2 regions of the Chungangia koreensis genome follow, and region 2 is predicted to be linked to the other one. Evidence: a T-box and tRNA genes for the amino acid it is inferred to sense, from the RefSeq annotation. Region 2 holds a T-box; the other holds one or more tRNA genes.
What was found. A T-box is a leader RNA that pairs with one kind of tRNA and senses whether it is charged. The one in region 2 lies ahead of ACFOZY_RS05425 (valine--tRNA ligase), so its partner is inferred to be a tRNA-Val.
Positions count from the first base shown of each region.

Region 1: it has a tRNA-Val gene. The T-box ahead of ACFOZY_RS05425 (valine--tRNA ligase) is inferred to sense a tRNA for this amino acid. The anticodon was not compared.

Region 1 covers NZ_JBHSEC010000002.1:292,806-304,553, reverse strand. The annotation lists gene ACFOZY_RS03135 (FtsK/SpoIIIE domain-containing protein) at 1-939, shown strand, start outside; gene ACFOZY_RS03130 (replication-relaxation family protein) at 872-1,459, shown strand; gene ACFOZY_RS03125 (hypothetical protein) at 1,474-1,614, shown strand; gene ACFOZY_RS03120 (hypothetical protein) at 1,628-2,137, shown strand; tRNA gene ACFOZY_RS03115 (tRNA-Val) at 2,266-2,338, opposite strand; gene ACFOZY_RS03110 (DNA-3-methyladenine glycosylase family protein) at 2,430-3,272, shown strand; gene ACFOZY_RS03105 (MDR family MFS transporter) at 3,322-4,599, shown strand; gene ACFOZY_RS03100 (hypothetical protein) at 4,661-4,813, opposite strand; gene ACFOZY_RS03095 (hypothetical protein) at 5,169-5,393, shown strand; gene ACFOZY_RS03090 (spore coat protein CotJB) at 5,390-5,662, shown strand; gene ACFOZY_RS03085 (manganese catalase family protein) at 5,679-6,248, shown strand; gene ACFOZY_RS03080 (aldehyde dehydrogenase) at 6,410-7,798, shown strand; gene ACFOZY_RS03075 (ATP-binding protein) at 7,848-9,251, opposite strand; gene ACFOZY_RS03070 (M42 family metallopeptidase) at 9,564-10,625, shown strand; gene ACFOZY_RS03065 (UDP-N-acetylmuramoyl-L-alanyl-D-glutamate--2,6-diaminopimelate ligase) at 10,629-11,748, shown strand, end outside.
Region 2 covers NZ_JBHSEC010000005.1:214,722-226,469, forward strand. The annotation lists gene ccsA (cytochrome c biogenesis protein CcsA) at 1-36, shown strand, start outside; gene hemC (hydroxymethylbilane synthase) at 55-984, shown strand; gene ACFOZY_RS05405 (uroporphyrinogen-III synthase) at 977-1,741, shown strand; gene hemB (porphobilinogen synthase) at 1,738-2,718, shown strand; gene hemL (glutamate-1-semialdehyde 2,1-aminomutase) at 2,718-4,010, shown strand; gene ACFOZY_RS05420 (hypothetical protein) at 4,302-5,129, shown strand; T-box leader at 5,384-5,605, shown strand; gene ACFOZY_RS05425 (valine--tRNA ligase) at 5,655-8,297, shown strand; gene ACFOZY_RS05430 (hypothetical protein) at 8,406-9,311, shown strand; gene ACFOZY_RS05435 (VanW family protein) at 9,295-10,455, shown strand; gene ACFOZY_RS05440 (hypothetical protein) at 10,488-11,748, opposite strand, start outside.

The sequences.
Region 1 (11,748 bases), on a different contig from region 2:
GAAAATGTATTTCCACAGATTAAGCAAATGATTGAGCCAAAAAAGAGCAAGAAAGAAATTGATATCGACTTTGACGGCATGTTAAAAATTCGAGTGTACAATGAACCATTATCGGATTACCTACAATGGAATGACTCATATTTCTCCACTGGATGGCGTGTGCCGGTTGGAGAGAACCGTAAAGGATTTATCTATCATGACTTCGCTAAAACACCTCACATCATCGTAGCAGGGACGACAGGCTTCGGAAAATCACAATATCTGAAGATGCTTGTTACTTCTCTTATCACCCAACAGCCGAACTATGTACATCTATCCTTAATCGATTTAAAGGGCGGTACAGCGTTCCAAAGGTTCTCTAATATGCAACAGGTCGAATACTACGGTAGAAACCCTGTAGAGGCCCGCCAAATCCTTCAAACAGTCCAACAGAATATGAATACCATGCTTGAAAAGATAGTTGAAAGTGGTTTCGAGGATACAAGGGAAGCGGGCATAAAGGACCGACACTTCATCATTGTAGATGAAGCTGCTGATATGGCACAGGATGGTATTTGCATGGACATTGTGGCAGATATTGCTCGAAGGGGAAGGGGAGCAGGTTATCACCTAATCTACTGTACTCAATATCCGACAAACGAAACCATACCTTCACAGGTTAGACCAAACATCGGAGCAAGAGTGTGCTTCAAACTTAAAACTAACATTCAATCAAGGGCAGTTCTGGACGAAGGAGGGGCTGAGGATCTTCCGGAGATTCGAGGGCGCGCCATATACCAACTCAATAAAAATATAATCGTTCAAACACCATACATGACAAATGACGAAATCAGTGACCTAATCGCACCATTTATGAGAAAGGGTGGTCCACATGAACAAACAATCGTTAGCAAAACAAAATCGAATCGACAGCATTCTCTTGAGTTTGAAGAAGCTTGATTATTTAACTCGTTCACAGATTCAGCAGCTACATGATCTAAAAAGTGTCCGGAATGCAAATAGGATATTGAAAGATATGTCTCAATATCTTTCTTCCTTCACAGTAGGTGTAGAGCATGTCTATTATCTAAACAAAGAAGGTCGGGAAAGAGTTAGAAGTGATGTGGAACGTAGAAAGACAGCGAATATTAAACACTTCATTTTGAGGAATCAACTGTACATCTACCTTAAATGTCCGGAGACATGGAAAAATGAAGTCAAGATGAAAGCCGGGGAAACCTATATTGTTTGTGATGCAAAGTTCATGATGAATAACATTCCAGCAATTGTGGAAGTTGATTGTTCTCAAACAATGGCTAAAAATGAAGAGAAAATTGAGAAGTACAGAAAGATTAAAGAACTTACTGGGCAACCCTTTAACCTCATTTGGATAACAGAGTTAGAGAGTCGTAGAGAAAGCCTCAGAGAGCTTATGGAAGGTCTCACAGGACGTGTTTATACATTGAATGATATTAGATAAGGAAGGATGGAGAAATGGCTAAGACGGCTATTAAAAAGGCTAAGAAGAGACCTGCACCAAAGAGGAAGAAACGGAAATTGGATATGGATAAAGTCGCAAAGGGTATCGGCATTGGTTTGACTGTTTATAAAGCATATAAGCAAGCAAAACGATAAGGGGGAAAACAACATGACGACAATCCGTATTGAAGATTATATGGCAAGGTCTTATCTGGATGATCTAAAGGAGAAATATGAACCGAAACCAAAAGAAAAGAAGCCAGTAACAACGAAACTCGCTGCACTCGCTTCCATTCCGATTGTAGGTAATTTGATTACTGAAACCGCCGTCGCAAGTGGTTATTCATCAAGCACCTACTTTTCAAGTCCATCATATGCAAGTACCACTCAGGTAATGCCAGGAGGCTTTTACGAAGAGCAGATGATTGCTGTTAGTGGTCCGATTTCTGATGCTGTAAAACAGAAAATTATTTCTGCATTCGATCCGCTTGTTGATTTGATTATTGCTCTTTCATTACCTGTGGCAGGAGTAATGTTGGCAGGTGGAGCATTAATGATTATGGTGGGGTTGAAAGATAATGGATTCAAACTGATCATGAATGCTGGACTTGGATATGTGCTTGTGCAAATGTCACCACTTTTCATTGATTTGTTGGCAGGTGTAGGAGCAGCTATCTAAACAATTACCATCTTTTGCAATGGCTTGTCTTACATTTTAACATCAAATTAACATCAATATAGAAAAAAGCACCCTCCATTTAAGAAGAATGCTTTCCACAAACCCTTGTGTATCAAGGGTTTTTCTTATGATTCCGACTGGGCTCGAACCAGCGACCTCTACCCTGTCAAGGTAGCGCTCTCCCAGCTGAGCTACGGAATCGAATATCTGGGACAAGTTCTATTATATCGAGAATAAGTGCAAAGTCAATGCTATAATTTAAAAAAGTTCGCTGAATCTGGGGGAGAGAAGAATGGAAAGAGTTGAGTTATCGTTCCCGTACGATTTTGATAGAGTGTTGGATCGGCTGTCGCTGGATCCTTTACATGCTGTTGATAAAGAGAGGAAAGAAGTCAGGGTTCCTTTGCCTGGCTATAAGGTAGCGACCGTGCAAGGGAAGGGGTCTATGGAGAGTCCCGTATTCGAAATTAACGGGATAGATTCGCCGGAAGAATTCCAGCACATTCAGGAAATCTTCCATTTCAACCGCTCTTTAGAGCCCATTAATGACCACTTCCAACAAACTAATCTCGCAGAAATCTTCAAGGAACATAGAGGGACGCCGATTGTGCGAGAGTTCAATCTCTATGGTTCGCTCGCAAAAAGCATTATCCATCAGCAATTAAATCTCAAATTTGCACATACATTAACTACGCGGTTTGTTCACTCCTTCGGACACCAGGTTGACGGAGTTTGGTTCTATCCAGAACCGGAACGGGTAGCGGAGCTAACGCCAGAAACCCTCCGTGAGATGCAGTTCAGTACACGAAAGGCGGAATATGTCATTGGATTATCGAAGGCGGTCGCAGAAGGAGAGCTTGACCTCCATTCACTTTCATTGCTCGATGACGATGAAGTGATCCGTACGCTCACTCATTACCGGGGCGTCGGTCCATGGACTGCGCAGAATTTCCTTCTTTTCGGTTTAGGAAGGCCTAATTTGTTCCCGATTGCAGATATCGGGCTTCAGAATGCACTTAAAAAACTTTGGAGATTGGATGATAAGCCGAAAGCTGAAGATATGGCTGCCCACTTCCCACAATGGACACCATTCATGAGCTATGCATCACTTTATTTGTGGAGAAGCATTGAGTAAGCAATATTCACAATGATAAGATAAGAGAAAAACATCATTGGGGTATAACATGAGAATAAAAGATTGGGATCGTAGTTTGAAAGCAAGGTTAATAGGAGAAGCATTCATGAATATAACATTCTGGATGTTCTTCCCGTTCCTTGCGATTTATTTTGCCGATGAGTTCGGAAAGACGGCTGCAGGCATGTTAATGATTATTTCACAAGTCTTCTCGGTAGCCGCCAATTTAGTCGGCGGTTATTGTGCAGACCGGTTTGGGCGACGGACGATGATGGTTTTTGCAGCGGCAGGGCAGGGAATATCCTTCCTTCTATTTGCAATCGGGAATTCACCGTTCCTTGAATCGCCTATGCTGGCATTCATCGGATTTACGTTGGCGGGTGTCTTCGGCTCGTTTTACTGGCCGGCAAGTCAGGCGGTTGTGGCAGACTTAGTTCCGGAGGAGCATCGGAGTGGGGTATTTGCCGTTTTCTATACGTCAACAAATATTGCTGTTGTCATCGGACCGATTTTAGGGGGGATTTTCTTCTTCCAGCATCGTTTCGGTTTGATTTTATTCGGTTCTGCAGTGTGCCTGCTTCTGTCTTGGATTCTATATAAGTTTACAAAAGAATCATTGGCTGCTGAGACTATGCAGGTCATGAAGGAGAAATCGAGTGGAATTATAGGAGCAGTTAAGATGCAATTGAAAGAATACGGGATTATTATGCAAGACAAGTTGTTCTTGCTGTTTATCTTCGCTGGAGTTTTAATAGCTCAAACTTTTATGCAGCTGGATCTTCTCCTGCCAGTATATATGTCTGAAGTGATCGACAGACAATCATTAGGTACATTTTTCGGCAAAGAACTAATCATCACAGGGGAAAAGGCATTCAGTTTCATCATTTCTGAAAATGGATTAATTGTGGCTCTTTTGACGGTTTCACTAACAAAATGGGTAACAAGATTCAAAGAAAAGAATGTATTTTTCACTTCCTCCATTTTGTATGCAATTTCGATGGTCATCTTCGGTTTATTCGGACATTTTTATATATTTGTCATTGCGATGTTCCTCTTCACATTGGGTGAGTTGATCGTAACGGGGATCCAACAAAGTTTCATTTCGAAATTGGCGCCTGAGGATAAGCGGGGACAGTATTTTGCTGCTGCGAGTTTGCGGTATACGATTGGGAGAATGATTGCACCTCTTTCTATACCGATGACAGCTTGGTTCGGTTTTTTCTGGACGTTCATGATCATTGCCTTGCTCGCGGTAATTAGTGCAATCCTTTACCGGGTGATTTTCAACATTTTTGAACAAAAAAATGCAGCTTCCTCTTCTTTATAAGGGGGAGCTGCTTTTCATATGTAACCTCTTTTGTATAAGCGGCCGGCAACTGTCATCCGCATCACTGTGTCTGTGGAACCTCCGTAAGTTCCTCATCCTCTTCGAAATAGAGGAAGTTTTCCTGTTCAAGTTCAGTTAAACGTTCCTTATTGATCCCTAATGACAGGCTTCCTGTAAAGATTGTTTCCCACCAACTATTGTCTGTTTTCATCATGGTTCATTTCCTCCTGTTCTAAATTGAGTGTACTCTTCTATACCCAACATTTCTATATTTAATTCGGAAATAACTGGTAATCCCTTCTTTACTTGAAATGATCAATTTCGGAAAGTGGGCGGAAACAGTTGCCGGAACAGGGTTTTTCCCGATGATTTATGCAATATTAAGTTTTTGTTTCAAAATTCACGGATTCTTTTTGTCTCACCGAGTACTTTTAAGTATGTCCGTTCCATTTGAAAATCATGTATAGAAAAAATAAAAAAATAAAATTCTTCTATTTTAAATATTTCAAAAGAACTCATGAAGCCGTGTCATGAGTGAACTGCCTACATAATATAAGCACAGAGGAGTGATGACAATACGACAGTCCGTATTTCGGGGTTATTATTATCCATATAATTCCGGATTGAATCCGTGTCCACCAATGGTCGTTAAAAAATATGTCCTGCCTCCGCCACTATTCTATACGTTCCAGCCGGCGGGAGCTAAGCAGTTCTCACCTGAAGCTGCTCTCATGCATGGAACTCTCTGGCCAATGTTCGTAGATGGCTTTTCCAAGGAGGAAGGCATCTCATGACGACCGGAATTTCCCAACAACAGTTTGAGATGCTTAATGCAGTGCAGATTGCCGATTTCGAGGTTGTGGAATGGCAGCTGTATTTAGATACCCATCCGAATGACTTAGAAGCATTGACTAAGTGGAGAGAAGCGACGAAATGGGCAAAGCATGTGCGCCATGAATATGAACAGCAATTCGGTCCACTGAATATGCATTCCGTCCCTTCGAAAGAATTACTGGAAGCTGGATGGCGCTGGAGTCAGCCACCTTGGCCATGGCAGATTTAAGGGAGGAGACGATCCTATGTGGACATATGATAAAAAATTGCAATATCCAGTGAAAGTTAGCCAATGTAACCCGCGATTGGCGAAATATTTAATCGAGCAATATGGTGGTGCCGATGGGGAGCTTGCAGCGGCCCTTCGTTATTTGAATCAAAGGTACACCATTCCTGATAAGGTTGTCGGCTTACTAACGGATATCGGGACAGAAGAGTTTGCTCATTTGGAAATGATCGCAACGATGGTTTACAAGCTGACAAAAGATGCGACCCCTGATCAACTGGTCGCGGCAGGGCTTGGGGAGCACTTCGTTAACCACGGCCATGCGTTGTTCTATCATAATGCGGCAGGCGCACCTTGGACAGCAACCTATATTCAGGCAAAGGGAGACCCGATTGCAGACTTATATGAGGATATCGCAGCGGAGGAAAAAGCGAGAGCGACATATCAATGGCTGATTGATATTTCCGATGATCCAGATATTAATGATTCTTTACGCTTCTTGCGCGAACGTGAAAATATCCATTCGATGAGGTTCCGGGAAGCAGTTGAAATGATTAAAGAAGATCGTAATCAAAAGAAGATTTTCTAATTTCAACGCAAAATTCCACTTTGTAATGGCTAAATAGATCATGCCATTTAAAGTGTTTACTATACACTGCCCGGAAAGTTCCGGGCAGTCTATTTTATAGTCAATGTTTTGCAAACAGTTGAATATGACACTAAAATATACCGTAGAAGGGGAGTGAATCCATGAATTTTACGGAAAAAGATGTTGCCGTTATGTTGGACAAGCAAAAGAGGTTTTATTACACAGGTGTAACGAAAAGCTCCGATTTTCGGAAGGAACGGCTTCTTCGTTTGAAAGAAACCATTAAAATATATGAAGCTGAAATTCTTCAGGCGTTGTGGAAGGACTTGCGCAAAAGTGAGTTCGAAGCATACGTAACGGAAGTTGGTTTCGTTTTAGATAGTATCGATACTATGGTTCGGAATTTAGATGACTGGATGAAAATAGAACAGGTTAAAACGCCGATTCACTTACAACCGGCGAAGAGTTTCATCGTGCGTGAGCCGTATGGTTCGGTTCTAATTATTGCTCCTTTCAACTATCCATTCCAACTTGTTATGGAGCCGCTAATCGGTGCAATCGCAGGGGGCAATTGTGCGATAGTAAAACCGTCTGAAATGGCTGTCCATACGAGTGCAGTCATTAGAAAAATGCTTTCATCAACATTTGAACCAGAATATGTACGAGTTGTAGAGGGAGAAAAAGAAGAAACGACAGTCCTGATCCATGCACCGTTTGACTATATTTTCTTTACGGGAAGTGTCAGCGTCGGCAAGGTGATCATGAGGGCTGCATCCGAGCGTTTGACGCCACTGACGCTGGAACTTGGAGGAAAAAGTCCAGCTATCGTCGATCAGACGGCGAATATTCAACGGGCGGCTGAACGGATTGCCTGGGGCAAGTTCACAAATGCTGGGCAGACATGTGTTGCACCTGATTACGTCCTTGTGCATCATTCTGTAAGGGACAAATTCCTGAAAAAATTAACCCGGACAATCGAAGACTTCTATGGCCACGATACACAAGCAAGTCCGGATTTTGTTCGCATCATTAATGAACGCCATTTCGATCGCCTTGAGGGAATTCTACGTAAAGAGCAGAATAACATCGTCTTTGGCGGCAGGACCGATCGGAATGATTTGTTTATCGAGCCGACTATTTTAGATGGCATCGGATGGGACAACCCGTCAATGGAAGATGAAATCTTTGGACCGATTTTACCGATTATGACATACGACAATTTAGGCGAGATTGTTCACCAAATCCGTCAGCGTCCAAAACCGCTGGCTGCATATATGTTCACCGAGAACCAAAAGGCTGAGAACTTCTTTCTGAACGAATTACCATTCGGAGGAGGCTGCATCAATGACACCATTTCTCATGTCGGCAATGTAAACTTGCCTTTTGGTGGAGTCGGGAATTCCGGATTAAATGCCTACCATGGCAAATACAGCTTTGAATCGTTCACTCACGCGAAATCGATTATGAAAAAGAATACTACGATCCCATTAAAGATTGCGTACCCGCCATATAAAAATAAAATCAAGTTAGTTCGGTCAATGTTTAACTAACGAAAAGAAAGAGATCAAGATTAGCCAAAGAGGCAAATCTTGATCTTTTTTATGCGTATACGGGTGAATTTGTAGGAACAACCGGTAGTGTAACCTTAATGGAAGTGCCTACGTCCATTTCACTCTCAATATGAATTTTACCACCGTGATCATTTATGATTTTTTGTGAAATCATCATACCAAGACCTGTTCCAGCTTCTTTAGTCGTATAAAAAGGTTCAAAGACCTTATTTAGAACTTCCTCACTCATTCCAACCCCGTTATCCGTAATGGTGATATCAATGAAGTGATCATTCTGATTTTCTATTTTTACTTGAATGATCCCTGCATTTTCAACAGCTTCAATCGAATTTTTCAACAGATTGATGAACAACTGCTTCATCATCTTCTCTTCGGCAACTACTTCTGCACAGGCAGCCACTGAATCGACAGTCGCCGTAATTTTCCGGTTGTTCATTTCCGGCCCGAATAAAATCATGACATCACTGATTAATTTATGAAGGTTCAGGTCAGATTTGATGGTTGCACTTGGTTTGGCAAGAACTAAGTACTCACTGAGAATCTCATCGATCCGCTTCAATTCAGTTTCAACTACTGCGGTATACTCCCGATACGGATTATGTCGCTCGGCATTCATCATTTGTACGAAACTGGAAATGACTGTCATCGGATTACGGATTTCATGAGCAACCCCAGCAGCCATCTCTCCAGCAACCTTCAACTTTTCTGCTTCAAGAGTCAGTCTTTCTTTTTCTACTTTAAAAGAGATATCTCGAGCAATCAATGACGTGGCGATGACGTCTCCCTTTTCATTGAAAATCGGATTAAGTGTCAATTGCACATCCATTACTGTGCCGTCCCTTTTAACATCTTTCACTTCAAGCATTTGGAAACTCTCACCTTTACGGACCATTCTGGAACGGCGCCGTACATCTTCTCTTCGGTACTCCGGATATAACGGGAGTTTGTTTCCGATACATTCCTCCCGAGACCAACCGTACATTTTTTCAAAGGCCGGATTTACTTCCATGATGGAATCATCCAAATCGAATATAGCGATGGCATCATTCGTATGCTCAATAAAAAGACGAAGGAAGTTCTGCTTGGAAGTGTATCGATTCTCCATTGTATCCCGTTCCTTTGTGATGCCGTTCCAAGTAGCTCTTGTGATGAGGGCTTTCACGAATGAAATGCTAACTATATAAGCAAATAAGATGAATACCGCATAAAGATCATAAATCTGGATGGTCGAGAAATAAGTTTCTTTGTAACTTAAATACAAGTAGGTGCTCTCTACCAATGTTAAACATAAAAGAGTAATATTAAGACGGGGGATATTATAGATCCCGCTTAGAATAAAAGGCACAATGAAAAATAGGGTATGGACAAAAAGGGGTGCCGTTACATTCAAGTGGAAAACGGCAAGATTACTGCCGATGATCATAATCCACATAAACGGGCAGCAATTTTTCCTTTTTATGCATACGAAATACATGATCGCTCCAAATAGTAAACAGTAATAAGGAGTTGTGACTGTAAACTCTTGCGGAAAGATAGGCATCGCTATGAGGTGAAGCAGTGAGCCAAGGATAAAAAGGCTTATGGTTGCTATATTCTTGTTGTAAAGTAAAGAGTAGTAATTCATGTTTGAACCTCAGTCGGCAAATATTGGGAAGTTTTTACGTATGTACCCATCATACACGAAAATTCTTTGTCGGAAAATGTTGTTTTTTGTTATCATCGTAAAAAGTGGAGGTTTTGACTTATGACAATTCAATTCAAGGAGCAGGAAACAGTTGCGTTGTTAGAGAAACTCGTGAACATTCCAAGCCCTTCCGGTTATACAAATGAAATTATGGAATATATGTCTAATTTCTTCATAAAAAATGGCATTTCATTCAAAAAGACGAACAAAGGCGCACTGATTGCGACAATTGAAGGGAAAGATCAAAGTCGTCATCGCTTACTGACAGCCCACACAGATACACTTGGGGCGATGGTGAAGGAGATTAAAAGCAGCGGACGTTTGAAACTGACGATGGTCGGCGGCTTCAATTGGAATGCGGTAGAAGGTGAGTCTTGTTATATACATACAGCTAAAGGGACTGTCCGCGGGACGATCTTGATGCACCAAACAACTGTCCATGTATATAAAGACTCTGCAAAAGCGGAACGAAGTGCAGAAAACATCGAAGTCCGTATTGATGAAAAAGTTTTTAATGCCGATGACGTAAAAGCACTTGGAATTAGTGTCGGTGATTTTGTGTCGTTTGACCCGAGATTCGAATACACAGATTCAGGATTCATAAAATCCCGTCATTTAGACGACAAAGCGAGTACTACACTTCTTTTACAATTGATGAAGGCTATTAAAGAAGAAGAGACGGCTCTCCCGCATACTACTCATTTTTATATTTCAAACAATGAAGAAATCGGTTATGGCGGAAATTCAAATATTCCTGCAGAAACTGTAGAGTATATTGCTGTCGATATGGGGGCAATCGGTGACGGACAGGAATCTGACGAATACACAGTGTCCATATGTGCTAAGGATTCAAGCGGACCTTACCATTATGAATTGACACGGTCGCTTGTCGGATTGGCAGAGCAAAATGCGATCGATTACAAGTTGGATATCTATCCTTATTATGGCTCTGATGCTTCTGCGGCGATTCGTGCTGGCTTTGATGTGAAGCATGCTTTATTCGGGCCGGGAATCGAAGCTTCCCATGCGTTTGAACGGACACATGTAGATTCGTTGAAAGCCACATATGCATTGCTGTATGCCTATGTCACATCACCCATGAGTGAAAAGCAGGAGGGATGATGAATGCTGACAAAGGAACTTCTAAACTGCCTTTTAGTTAAACAGGTTTTAGGAACGCTTCCGGAAGAAGTGGAAGATTTAGCTGTCGACTCACGCAGTGTCCTCCCTGGGGGCATGTTTGTGTGCATAAAAGGATTCACTGTAGACGGCCATGATTTTGTTGACCAGGCGATAGCCAACGGAGCGAGGATCATTGTAGCCGAGAGAGAAGTGGAGATCGATTTTTCAAAAGCGGCACTTGTACTCGTCCAAAATACACATCGCGCAATTGGTTGGTTAGCTTCCGCATACTATCGATATCCGTCGAAGAAAATGACGATGATCGGGGTAACCGGAACGAATGGAAAAACGAGCGTAAGCGGCATTATCCATCAAATATTACAAAACACGGGTGAGCGTTCTGCTCTTTCGGGAACAATAGGCTTTAATCTGAATGGAATCCTATACGAATCAGCCAATACAACTAGTGATGTGCTTTCAACTCAGCAAATGATACACCAGGCTGTAGCAGAAGACTGCCAGTCCATGATCATGGAGGTTTCTTCCCATGGACTTGTAGAGGGACGATTAGCTGGAGTGGATTTTGATATTGCCGTCTTTACGAATCTCACTCATGACCATCTCGACTTCCATGGTACGATGGAACGGTATGGTCAGGCGAAAGGTCTTTTATTTGCCCAGTTAGGGCAGGATTTTGAAAAACAAAAATTCGCTGTACTGAATGCGGATGATCCTTGGTCTGCGCGAATGATGGAAATGACATCATTCCCTGTCTTAACTTATGGAATCCGGAATGACGCGTTATTTAAAGGGACGAATATTAAGGTCGATGAGTTAGGCACGGCTTTTGACATGGAGACGCCTTCTGGTTCTTACCACGTGAAAATGCGGCTGATCGGTGAGTTCAATGTTTCAAATGCATTGGCTGCAGCAGCTGCATTATATGCAAAAGGGCTACCAATGGAGATGATTGTTGAACAGCTTCGAGAAATCCCGCCTATTAAAGGCCGTATGCAAAAGGTGGAGACGGAAGCCCCGATTTCCATTTTCGTTGACTACGCCCATACGCCCGATGCGATCGAAAAGGCGATCAGTTCGGTTGAACCGTATGAAAAGAATAAGT
Region 2 (11,748 bases):
GGGAGCAGGTTATCGGACTTCCATTTTTGGTATTGACGAAAGGATTGAATTAATGTGAGAAAAATTATTGTCGGTTCAAGACGGAGTAAGTTAGCGCTTACCCAAACGAATTGGTTTATCGAACAAATGAAGGCTGCAGGAGCCCCATTTGAATTTGAAGTAAAAGAAATCGTGACAAAAGGGGATCAGATTCTTGATGTCACATTGTCCAAAGTGGGAGGGAAAGGCTTGTTTGTCAAGGAAATCGAGCAAGCCCTTTACGATAAAGAAATCGACTTTGCTGTACACAGTATGAAGGATATGCCAGCTGTCCTTCCTGAGGGATTAGTCATCGGTTGTGTGCCGCCACGAGAAGATCCAAGAGATGCATATATATCAAAAGGCCATGTGAAATTCATGGATTTACCGATCGGGGCTGTTGTTGGTACTTCAAGTTTACGTCGTAGTTCCCAATTGCTCCTAATGCGTCCGGATTTGAATATTAAATGGATTCGCGGAAATATTGATACTCGTCTTAAAAAGCTTGAGACGGAAGAGTACGATGCTATCATCTTAGCTGCTGCAGGTCTTAAACGGATGGGCTGGAGCGATGATGTGGTGACAGAATTCATCGATACAGAAAGATGTCTACCTGCTGTAGGGCAAGGCGCCTTAGGGATCGAGTGTCGTGAAGATGATACAGAACTTCTGAATGAATTGGCCAAACTAAATGATGAACCGACGTGGAGAGCAATCCAAACTGAACGGGCTTTTCTATCTGCTATGGACGGAGGCTGCCAAGTGCCGATAGCCGGCTATGCGGTTGCAGAGGGACCTAACGTTGCGTTTACCGGTTATGTTGGATCTCCAGATGCCATGAAGATCTTTAAAGCAACCGTAATCCAAGAGGATCCGATCAGTGCTGGAAAAGAAGTTGCAAGACAGCTTAGCGAGCAGGGGGCTTATGAAGTCATCCAGCAAGTGAAGGCTGAGAATAATGTGTGAGTCAACTGCATTAAAAGGGGAAACCATCATTTTAACCGGCATCCCTAAGTCCGATGAACCCGAACGTCTCGTCCGGCAATATGGAGGCGAACCGGTTTCCTTTCCGCTTATTAGGGTGCAAGAAAGAGCAGATGAGGACCTACAATTTATTCATCGGTTGAATGAGTATGATTGGTTGATCTTTACAAGCCAAAATGGCGTCAAATATTTCGGACAGAAATTAGTTCGCTTCAATATAGCGGTCAATGATGTGAATCATCCCAAAATAGCTGCTGTCGGAAGTGAGACGGAAAAGGCATTGAAAGAAATAGGTTTTCAAGTGCATTTTAAACCCTCTGTTTTTAGTGCAGACAGATTTGTCGTTGAATTCCCGGATTTGGCTGATGCAGGTGAACGTTGCCTTTTCCTAAGGGGATCGCTGGCTAAGGAGACCATTAAAGAAGGGTTAATAAATGAAGTGGACGAATGGACCGTTTATGAAACTGTTACAGACAGTGAGGGGCCGAAGAAGCTAATAGAGTTTTTAGCCCATACTCCGAAATGTACCATTACATTTTCAAGCCCATCATGTGTAGAGGTATTTGTAACCGAGGTCATTCCTCACATTGTATTGGAAGGGTATACGATTGCGGCTATTGGTCATGTAACCGAGGATGCCTTATTAACTGCTGGCCTTCCCGTCCATGTTAAACCAGAGAAATATACGATGACTTCAATGATCGAGAAAATTGCAAAATTGAAAGGTGATTCTAAATGACTGAACTTAATTTTCAACGTCACCGCCGCCTTCGCCAATCGGCAGCGATGCGCTCCATGGTACGTGAAACGCACTTACATACGGAAGACTTCATATACCCTGTATTTGTAGCAGAAGGGACAGGTATTAAAAAAGAAATCTCCTCTATGCCTGGTGTCTTCCAATACTCTCTCGATAGATTCGGCGAGGAACTTGATGAAATTGTTTCGCTTGGCATTCCGGCAATCATGATTTTTGGTATTCCTGCTGAAAAAGATGCAGTCGGAAGTGGAGCCTACCATGACCATGGGATTGTTCAAGAAGCGACTCGTTTCACGAAGGAACGATATCCTGAGCTTTTAGTAGTGGCAGACACTTGCTTATGCGAATATACAGATCACGGACACTGTGGAGTGATTGAAAACGGTCAAGTATTGAATGATCCATCTCTTGATTTGCTTGCTCGTACGGCAGTGAGCCAAGTGGAGGCGGGAGCTGATATCATTGCTCCTTCCAATATGATGGACGGATTTGTAGCTGCGATTCGCCATGGCTTGGATGCTGCGGGATTCCAACATATACCGATCATGTCGTATGCCGTAAAATATGCATCCTCCTATTACGGACCATTCCGTGAGGCTGCGGAAAGTACACCACAATTCGGAGATCGTAAATCATATCAAATGGATCCTGCGAACCGTTTGGAAGCCATTCGTGAAGCGTCTTCCGATGTGGAGGAAGGTGCGGACTTCTTAATCGTGAAACCAGCACTTGCTTACATGGATATCATCCGTGACGTGAAAAACAACTTCGTCTTACCTGTAGTGGCCTATAATGTCAGCGGTGAATACTCCATGGTAAAAGCAGCAGCGCAAAACGGATGGATCGACGAGAAATCTGTCGTATTAGAAACATTAACTGGCATGAAACGTGCAGGAGCTGATTTGATTCTGACGTATCATGCTAAAGATGCAGCACGCTGGTTGGAGGGTAAATAATGGGCAAAACATACGAGAAGTCGAAAAAAGCATTTGCTGAAGCGGTCAATTTGATGCCAGGAGGGGTAAACAGCCCTGTCCGTGCATTTAAGTCGGTGAACATGGATCCAATTTTCATGGAGAGAGGTTTAGGTTCCAAGCTGACAGATATTGATGGAAATGAATATATCGACTATGTACTTTCTTGGGGTCCGCTAATTTTAGGTCATTCCAATCCTAAAGTAGTCGAAGCTATTAAACGAGTAGCAGAAAGCGGAACAAGCTTTGGAGCATCTACGTTGATTGAAAACGAATTGGCTAAATTAGTGATGGAACGTGTACCCTCTATCGAAATGGTTCGAATGGTTTCTTCCGGTACGGAAGCAACGATGAGTGCGCTTCGTGTTGCACGCGGCTACACTGGTCGAGATAAAATCTTGAAATTTGAAGGCAGCTATCACGGACACGGAGATAGCTTGCTGATCAAAGCGGGTTCAGGCGTTGCCACTCTTGGCTTGCCTGATAGCCCAGGTGTACCAGAGTCCATTGCCAAAAATACAATTACGGTTCCATATAATGACTTGGAAAGCGTTCGCGTAGTATTCGAAGAGTACGGCCATGAATTGGCAGCAGTCATTTTAGAGCCGGTTGCGGGGAATATGGGGGTTGTACCACCACAACCAGGATTCTTGCAAGGCCTTCGCGAATTAACGGAAAAGCATGGCACGATTCTGATCTTTGATGAAGTGATGACAGGCTTCCGTGTAGGTTACAACTGTGCCCAAGGGTATTACGGCATAACGCCTGACATGACATGTTTAGGGAAAGTCATCGGAGGCGGTCTGCCTGTAGGAGCATTCGGAGGCAAGCGTGAAATCATGGAGAGGGTAGCTCCAAGCGGTCCGATTTACCAAGCGGGTACTCTATCTGGTAACCCATTGGCAATGACGGCTGGATTTGAAACAATTAGTCAGCTACAGGAAGAAACATATGAGTATTTCATCGAACTTGGTGATCTGTTAGAAGCGGGCTTCCGTGAAGCGGCGTCGAAATATAATATTCCTCATACGGTTAACCGTGCTGGATCTATGATTGGATTCTTCTTTACAAATGAGGATGTCATTAATTACGATACAGCGAAAACGTCTGACTTGGAATTATTCGCTGATTATTATCGTTTGATGGCAGAAGAAGGTGTATACTTACCACCATCACAATTTGAAGGACTATTCTTATCTGCTGCACATTCAAAAGAAGATATCGAGAAAACAGTGGAAGCGTTCCACAAAGTTTTCGCCCAATTGGCACGCTGATTGGATATGTTAAGGGATTTGCCTTATGATGGCAAATCCCTTTTATATATGGACTTTTACAAACAAATACATTAGGTGAACTATGAAGCGGGCGATGTATACTACCAAATTTACTAAATATACAACTATTGGATCGAAGTGTACATCAAAATCCTATTCACGACTAAGTTCTTCCGTATAGAATTCACTAGCCTTCCTATGTGGAGAACTTATTCATCGGTGGCATGATTCTTCTACCTCTTGCATAAGTATGTCTATAGTGAAGAATCCGAATCGAGGAGGCAATTCATTTTGAAAACTGTCACATGGGAATTAAAAGAGACGTTTCATTTTCCACAGTTATACGGCAGCCCGTCTAATGTACCGGATATAAAGATCGTTCCACAAAGCACCAATACTGTATCCGGTGATTCTGTCAGGTTGAATGGCATTTATCATATTGCAGCGAACGTGGAGTTCAAGCCGTTTGAAGGAACATTCCCGCGGCCATATGATGGCGTTGTCATCGACTTTATTGAAATGCAGGAAGAGGATAACAATGGTTATTTTGAATATGCGGTTCCATTAACGGTGGACATCCCCCGTGAGCGGATTCAGAATGGCTATATTCCATCATTAGAAGTACAAGATGTCAAGATGCACTATCCATTCCCGGGGTGCGTGGAAGTTGGATGGACAGTTGCCTGTTCTTACGCAGAGCCTGCTGACAAGGCGGAAGAAGCTGTAGGGATGAAAGGTGCCGCCACGTATACATTGGAAGTTGATGAAGAATTGAATATGTCGGATGCAGTGGAAGTTCCGACGCAGACCGTCGTGTTTGAAAGTAGTTCGTCATCGTCCTCATCTTCAACATCTTCCACACCGGATTATGAGTATGAGTCCGTTGAAACAGTTTTCGAAGAATCTAAATCATCCGCAATGGACGAGGAAGAATCTATAGAAGAACAGCATCCGGTAGTTCAGCCGGTTGCAGTCACTCAGCCAGTTGTTCATGCCGTTGAAGTGGTGGATGTGGCAGAAGATAAATCGTTAGCCAAAAAGAATCAGAGTGAATTGAATTTCTTGAATGACTTGAAGGACACGTATTCCGTTTTCACATTCCGCAACGATCAAATATAATCATGGTGGAATGCAAAACAAAGTCCGATTAGCAGACAGAGGAACAGAAAATCTCCGGTTGTCGGAAAGAATAACGTCCTTAACAACTGGAATACACAAAGCGGAATGATAATGGATTTACAATAAAATCGGCACCGCCTCAACCATGGTGGAAGTAGCCAAGGATTGTAACCTCTTCGCATTTTTCAACATCCTTTCTCTAAATGACTTGACGAAAATCTGACAGTTGGCATACAATAACGATAACTTTATATTTCGATGCGTTGATTGGGAAGAGTAAAGCGTTCGTACCGTCCTTAGAGAGGAAATCATCTGGTGAAAGATTTCCGGCAGTAGGCGTTTGAAGGTCGCCCTGGAGCAGTTCCTATGAATTCAGTAGTAGGAGCCGGTTTGAAGCCGTTAACTGATTGAGAGCCGGATGGCATATGCCGTCTGCGAATAAAGGTGGTACCGCGAACAACTCCTTCGTCCTTTAAAGACGATGGAGTTTTTTTGTTTTCCCAAAAAACGATAGGAGGGCTTAACATGACAGAAGAAATTAAAATGCCGACAAAGTATGATCCACAGTCGATCGAAAAAGGTCGCTATGAATGGTGGCTGGAAGGGAAGTTTTTTGAAGCGAAGCCGGAAAGCGGCAAGGCGCCATATACTATCGTGATTCCTCCACCGAACGTTACAGGTAAGCTCCATTTAGGCCATGCTTGGGATACGACGCTGCAAGATATTTTAGTTCGTATGAAGCGTATGCAAGGTTACGACGCTTTGTGGCTTCCGGGTATGGACCATGCAGGAATTGCGACTCAAGCAAAGGTTGAACAAAAGCTTCGCAGTGAAGGGAAGTCCCGATATGACTTGGGGCGCGAAAAATTCCTTGAAGAAACTTGGAAGTGGAAAGATGAGTACGCAAGCCACATTCGTGAACAATGGGCGAAGTTAGGATTGGGACTTGACTATTCCCGTGAACGTTTCACGCTCGATGAAGGATTGTCAAAAGCTGTTCGTGAGGTATTTGTTAAGCTATATGAAAAAGGCTTAATTTACCGTGGCGAATACATTATCAACTGGGATCCGGCAACCAAGACTGCTTTGTCGGACATCGAAGTAATTTACAAAGATATTCAGGGTGCATTCTATCATATGCGATACCCATTGGCTGATGGTACTGGTTCAATTGAAATTGCTACTACACGGCCAGAAACCATGTTAGGGGATACAGCTGTAGCGGTACACCCTAAGGATGACCGTTACAAGCACTTAATTGGCAAGACTGTTAAATTGCCGATTACAGGTCGTGAAATCCCGATTGTAGCGGATGACTATGTTGATATGGAGTTCGGTAGCGGGGCAGTTAAAATCACTCCTGCACATGACCCGAATGACTTCGAAATCGGAAACCGTCATAATTTGGAACGCGTTTTAGTTATGAATGAAGATGGAACGATGAATGATAGAGCAGGCAAATATGAAGGAATGGATCGATTTGAGTGCCGTAAACAAATCGTGAAAGATCTTCAGGAAATGGGTGTTCTTTTCAAGATTGAAGACCATATGCATTCTGTCGGACATTCAGAACGGAGCGGAGCTGTCGTTGAACCATATCTCTCTACACAATGGTTCGTTAAGATGGGGCCTTTGGCAGAAGAAGCTGTCAATCTACAAAAAGAAGAGGGTAAAGTAAACTTCGTACCTGAACGTTTCGAGAAGACATACATGAACTGGATGGAAAACATCCGAGACTGGTGTATTTCCCGGCAGTTATGGTGGGGACATCGTATTCCTGCTTGGTACCATAACGAATCAGGTGAAATCTATGTTGGCCACGAAGCACCGGCTGATGAGGAAAATTGGAAACAGGATGAGGACGTTTTGGATACATGGTTCTCCTCAGCTCTTTGGCCGTTCTCGACACTTGGCTGGCCAGATACGGAAAGCGAAGACTTCAAACGTTACTATCCAACCGATGCATTAGTAACTGGATATGATATCATCTTCTTCTGGGTTTCCCGGATGATTTTCCAAGGTCTTGAATTCACGGACCAACGACCGTTCAAAGATGTGTTGATCCATGGTTTGGTTCGTGACTCAGAAGGACGTAAGATGTCCAAATCCCTTGGAAACGGTGTCGACCCGATGGATATGATCGAGAAGTACGGTGCAGACTCCTTACGCTACTTCCTATCTACAGGCTCTTCACCAGGCCAAGACTTGCGCTTCTCTTATGAAAAGGTTGAGTCAGTGTGGAATTTTGCCAATAAGATTTGGAACGCTTCCCGTTTCGCATTGATGAATATGGAAGGCATGACATACTCGGAAATTGACTTGTCGGGAAAGAAATCCGTTGCGGATGCATGGATCCTCACTCGTTTGAACGAGACCATCGATTTAGTGACGAAGCTTGCTGACAAATATGAGTTCGGTGAAGTTGGCCGTGTACTATACAACTTCATCTGGGATGACTTCTGTGACTGGTATATTGAAATGGCGAAGCTGCCATTGTATGGTGAAGATGAAGATGCGAAAAAGATGACACGTTCGGTGTTGGCATACGTTCTTGATCAAACGATGCGCTTATTACATCCATTCATGCCGTTCATTACAGAAGAAATATGGCAGCATCTTCCGCATGAAGGAGAGTCTATTGCGGTTGCAGCATGGCCGACAGTAGATGCTTCCTTGACAGATGAAGCGAAAGCGTCTGACATGAAGCTTCTTACAGATATCATCCGTGCGGTACGGAACATCCGTGCTGAAGTCCAAACACCGATGAGTAAGAAAGTTCCAATGTACATCTCTGCAAAAGATGATGCAACTCTATCTGTTTTGGAAGAGAATAAAGCATACATCGAACGCTTCTGTAATCCAGAACCACTTACATTAGGTGTTACAGTCGAGGCACCTGCCAAGAGCATGTCAGCTGTAGTTTCCGGAGCGGAACTATTCATGCCGCTTGAAGGCTTAATTGATAAAGACGCAGAAATTGCCCGCCTTGAGAAAGAATTGGAGAAATGGGCAAAAGAAGTGAAATTGGTTCAAGGAAAGCTTTCAAACGAACGCTTCGTTTCCAAAGCACCGGAAGCGGTTGTAGCGGAGGAACGTAAAAAAGAACAGGACTACTTGGAGAAACATGCAACAGTTGAAAAACGGTTGAATGAATTGAAGAGTTTGTAATGAGGGGAGTTGCCTTTTTGTCGAGAGACGAAGGGGCAACTCTTTTATTTATGATTGGAGCTTAAACAAACACCATGTATAATAGAGTGGAAGAGAGGAGATGCGACTTTGGTAATAGGAATATCCATTTTTATAAGTTTCATAGTCATTTTATTACTTATCGCAATCTTCCCGCTGAAAGTAGAGAAGAAGCCCTTATACATAGTAACAGGCATATCAGGATTGATTGTCTTCCTTTCCGTCTTTGCTGCTTATTCACTCGTCTGGTGGTACGGAATCATGGTGTTTGCCGGTTTATTGCTTGCTTTGGCGATTTTATTCGGGAAGAAGATGGAATGGCTGAAGCCCATTAATCTTATTGAAAAAGATATGAAACATAAACCTTTTCCTTTAGAGTTTAAAGAATCTGGCAAAGGTCGGTCCATTTATGATGACAAGGTCAGTCAACTCGCAGTAACGTCCCGAAATAAAATAGATGAGAACGTTGAGGAAATTCAACCAATAGTTCATTCAAATGATGAAGATACTCACGACAAAGGCGGAGCAACCAATGATCAGTCGGAAGAATTGATGAACAGTGATTTTGCCGACTATATTGAAATGACAGAACTTATACAAATAAATGATTCAAATGAAGTCATAGAAGTTTGGGAACAAGATGATTTACTGGTGGAAACTGTAGAGGGAAATTTAGAAACAAAAAATCATGATGATGTCACCAGTTCATTGGAAGTAGAGGAATTGTCCGATGAGTGGCTGAATAGCCGATTAGACGCAATGTATGGCGGTGAGCAATCTACTTCTATCGGGTTTGATTTTGAAAATCAGGGTGATCAGCCTCTGGAGTTTTATGAATTAGAAGACCGTCCGGCGAGTTTAGAAGAAGAGTACGCATTGTTAACAGGCGATGAAGTTGAAGGTGAATACATTGGAGAACAGGATGTAGAGTTCGAGGATCTATCGCAGCTATACTACCATGGGAAGAGGGGGGATAACGATGGAACAACGAAATAGTGTTCAATTCATCATTCTCGCCCTCTTAGTCAGTATGGTCATGGTAGCCATTGCATTTGGTGTTTCAACGGGAGTAAATGCAATAAGTGGTAATGCAGACGCTTCCTACTTTGGAAATGAAACATACGTCGGTCCTGTGAAAGTAGACGGACTATCAAAAGAGCAGGCAATTCTCATTCTTACACAAGAAACAGAACGCTGGAAGAGTAATCAGAAACCTACCATCCAGTTTTTGTTTGAGAAAGAGAAGTTGGATTTGGATTTTATAGAATTTGATATTCAGACCTCTGTGACTCAAGCCCGGACAGGGGAACGAAACGAGCTTCATTTTCAAATGAATAAACAGAACTTACATAGCGTCTATGAAGGACTTTCACTTATTGATGTTGATGAAATAGATTATCAAGGATTTGAGAATGATTTACTGGATCATGCAAAGTATCTGACTGATTTTCCGAATAAAATCTATTTAACTGAATACATAAGTGGATTAGTGGATGAAACTTTGCCCTTTTCTACAAATACACTATCTATTAAAGAAGGGGATGTAAGTGCTAATATATGGATGAGAAAACATCAGGAGATGACAATCAAAAAGGACGAAGTCTTTTCTTTGAATGATATCTACTTAAAAGAATCGAATGGTCTTTATTCAGAAGGCTTCCAAAATGAACTGGCTTCAGCAATTTATAAAGCAGCATTGAATAGTCCCTTTTCAATTGTTGAAAGAACAGTCACGACTGATAACCGGTACAATCAGGAAGTAGGGTATGAAGCATTCATTGATGCGCAGCATGATTTAAAAATAAGGAATGAATATGGCAAGCCGCTGCGTATCCAATCTACATTGAAAGATGGAAAACTGTTCATTTCAATTGTAGGTGACAGTTCACTTGTTAACATTCAAGCTTCAATTAAAGAGGTAAAGACTTTAAAGCCCAGAGTAATTGTGTACCCGGTTGAAGATTATTCTGATGAGTATGAGGTGGAAGGGGAGAATGGCGTACAAGCTACCGTCGTTCGTTCAGTAAGCCTCGGTGATTCAATTTGGAAGAAATACACCCATGCAGTAGATTCGTACTTGCCTATACCTGAGAAATGGTATCGGGTGTTTGAGGAAAATCAAGAAGATGTAGAGAGATAAAGAAAGAGGAGGGCGGAATGCCTCCTCTTTCTTTAATTTCCATAAGTGACATCAGATGTAATATCATCTTCCGTTAATACTGGAGAAACCTCATAGTCATTGCGGGAGTTGAGTGAGCATTCTTCATTGTAGTTTGATATTTTGGTCGCCCCATTTGGAACAGTTCCGCTATAGGTTGCTGGGAGGAATACCTTTCCTCCCGTTTGGATTGACAAATTATCGATTTTAGCATGATTGTCAATACACACTTTTGAATTATTATATACGATCAATTGTTCTATATTGTTTTGAGCTCCTTGTAAATATAAAGTGGAACCTCTATCAACTTTGACAAACACGTTTTTATGATTGTCAGCTTCTAAATTCCCTTTAATTAACATTTTAGTGTTTGTTATTGTGATGGTTTTTTTATCTATAATCGTCACATTTCCACCGACAACAATCTTGCTATTTGTTGCATCAAAATGATTCACGATATTTGCGTTTTGCTCAATATACATTTCTAAGTTTAGACCCGAGAAGAAGGTGAAATCTACAATGTCATAAACGAAAATCTTACCGTTTTTCAAGGTAAGGGGATTCGATAAATATAGATCGGAATGATTCCGGATATAAATAGTTGAATCCTTTAAATCTTCGTTTTCTTTATTTTTACCGTTCAATTTAAAATCCAAGCTACCATCGATATAAATGGTAGAGCGATCGAGTCTAAAATCATCCCAAGTAAATTTTTGATTTCCGTCTAATTTACACTGGGGCAATGCAAGTTTGCCCGAGCATTTTGGCAGTGAAGCGGGAGGTGGGAAGATACTGCTTTCTAACGGAAAATCTATGAGCCCGCCAGAATTGTTTCCACCATCATCCGGTTCTTTTTCTTCAAGTATTGCCAATGGTAAATTAAATGTTAAGTTTATTACTTTCTGATTTGAAGGTATAACACCTACAACTTCGATTTTAAATTGTTCTACTGTGCTGTTGCTATTAAATGGTTTAACTTGATATTGATAAAAAACGTTATCTGAAGTAACTTGCGGTAATACACTATATTTTTTAGGTGAAGAACCGTCTAAACTATAGGAGCTCATAGAATCTTTAATAGCTCTTACTTTACTTATCGCGGTTTCTGTACACTCAACTACCTCCTCTGGCTTTGAAGTGTTGACACATACGCGCAGCTCGGATTTTATATCTTCATACTTAGTTAATATAATCGTACGTATTTTCTCTGCTCCCATTTCCGCTACAGAACTTGCTTCGAATGACTTGTCCGTCTGTTCAATTTGTTTTTGTTGC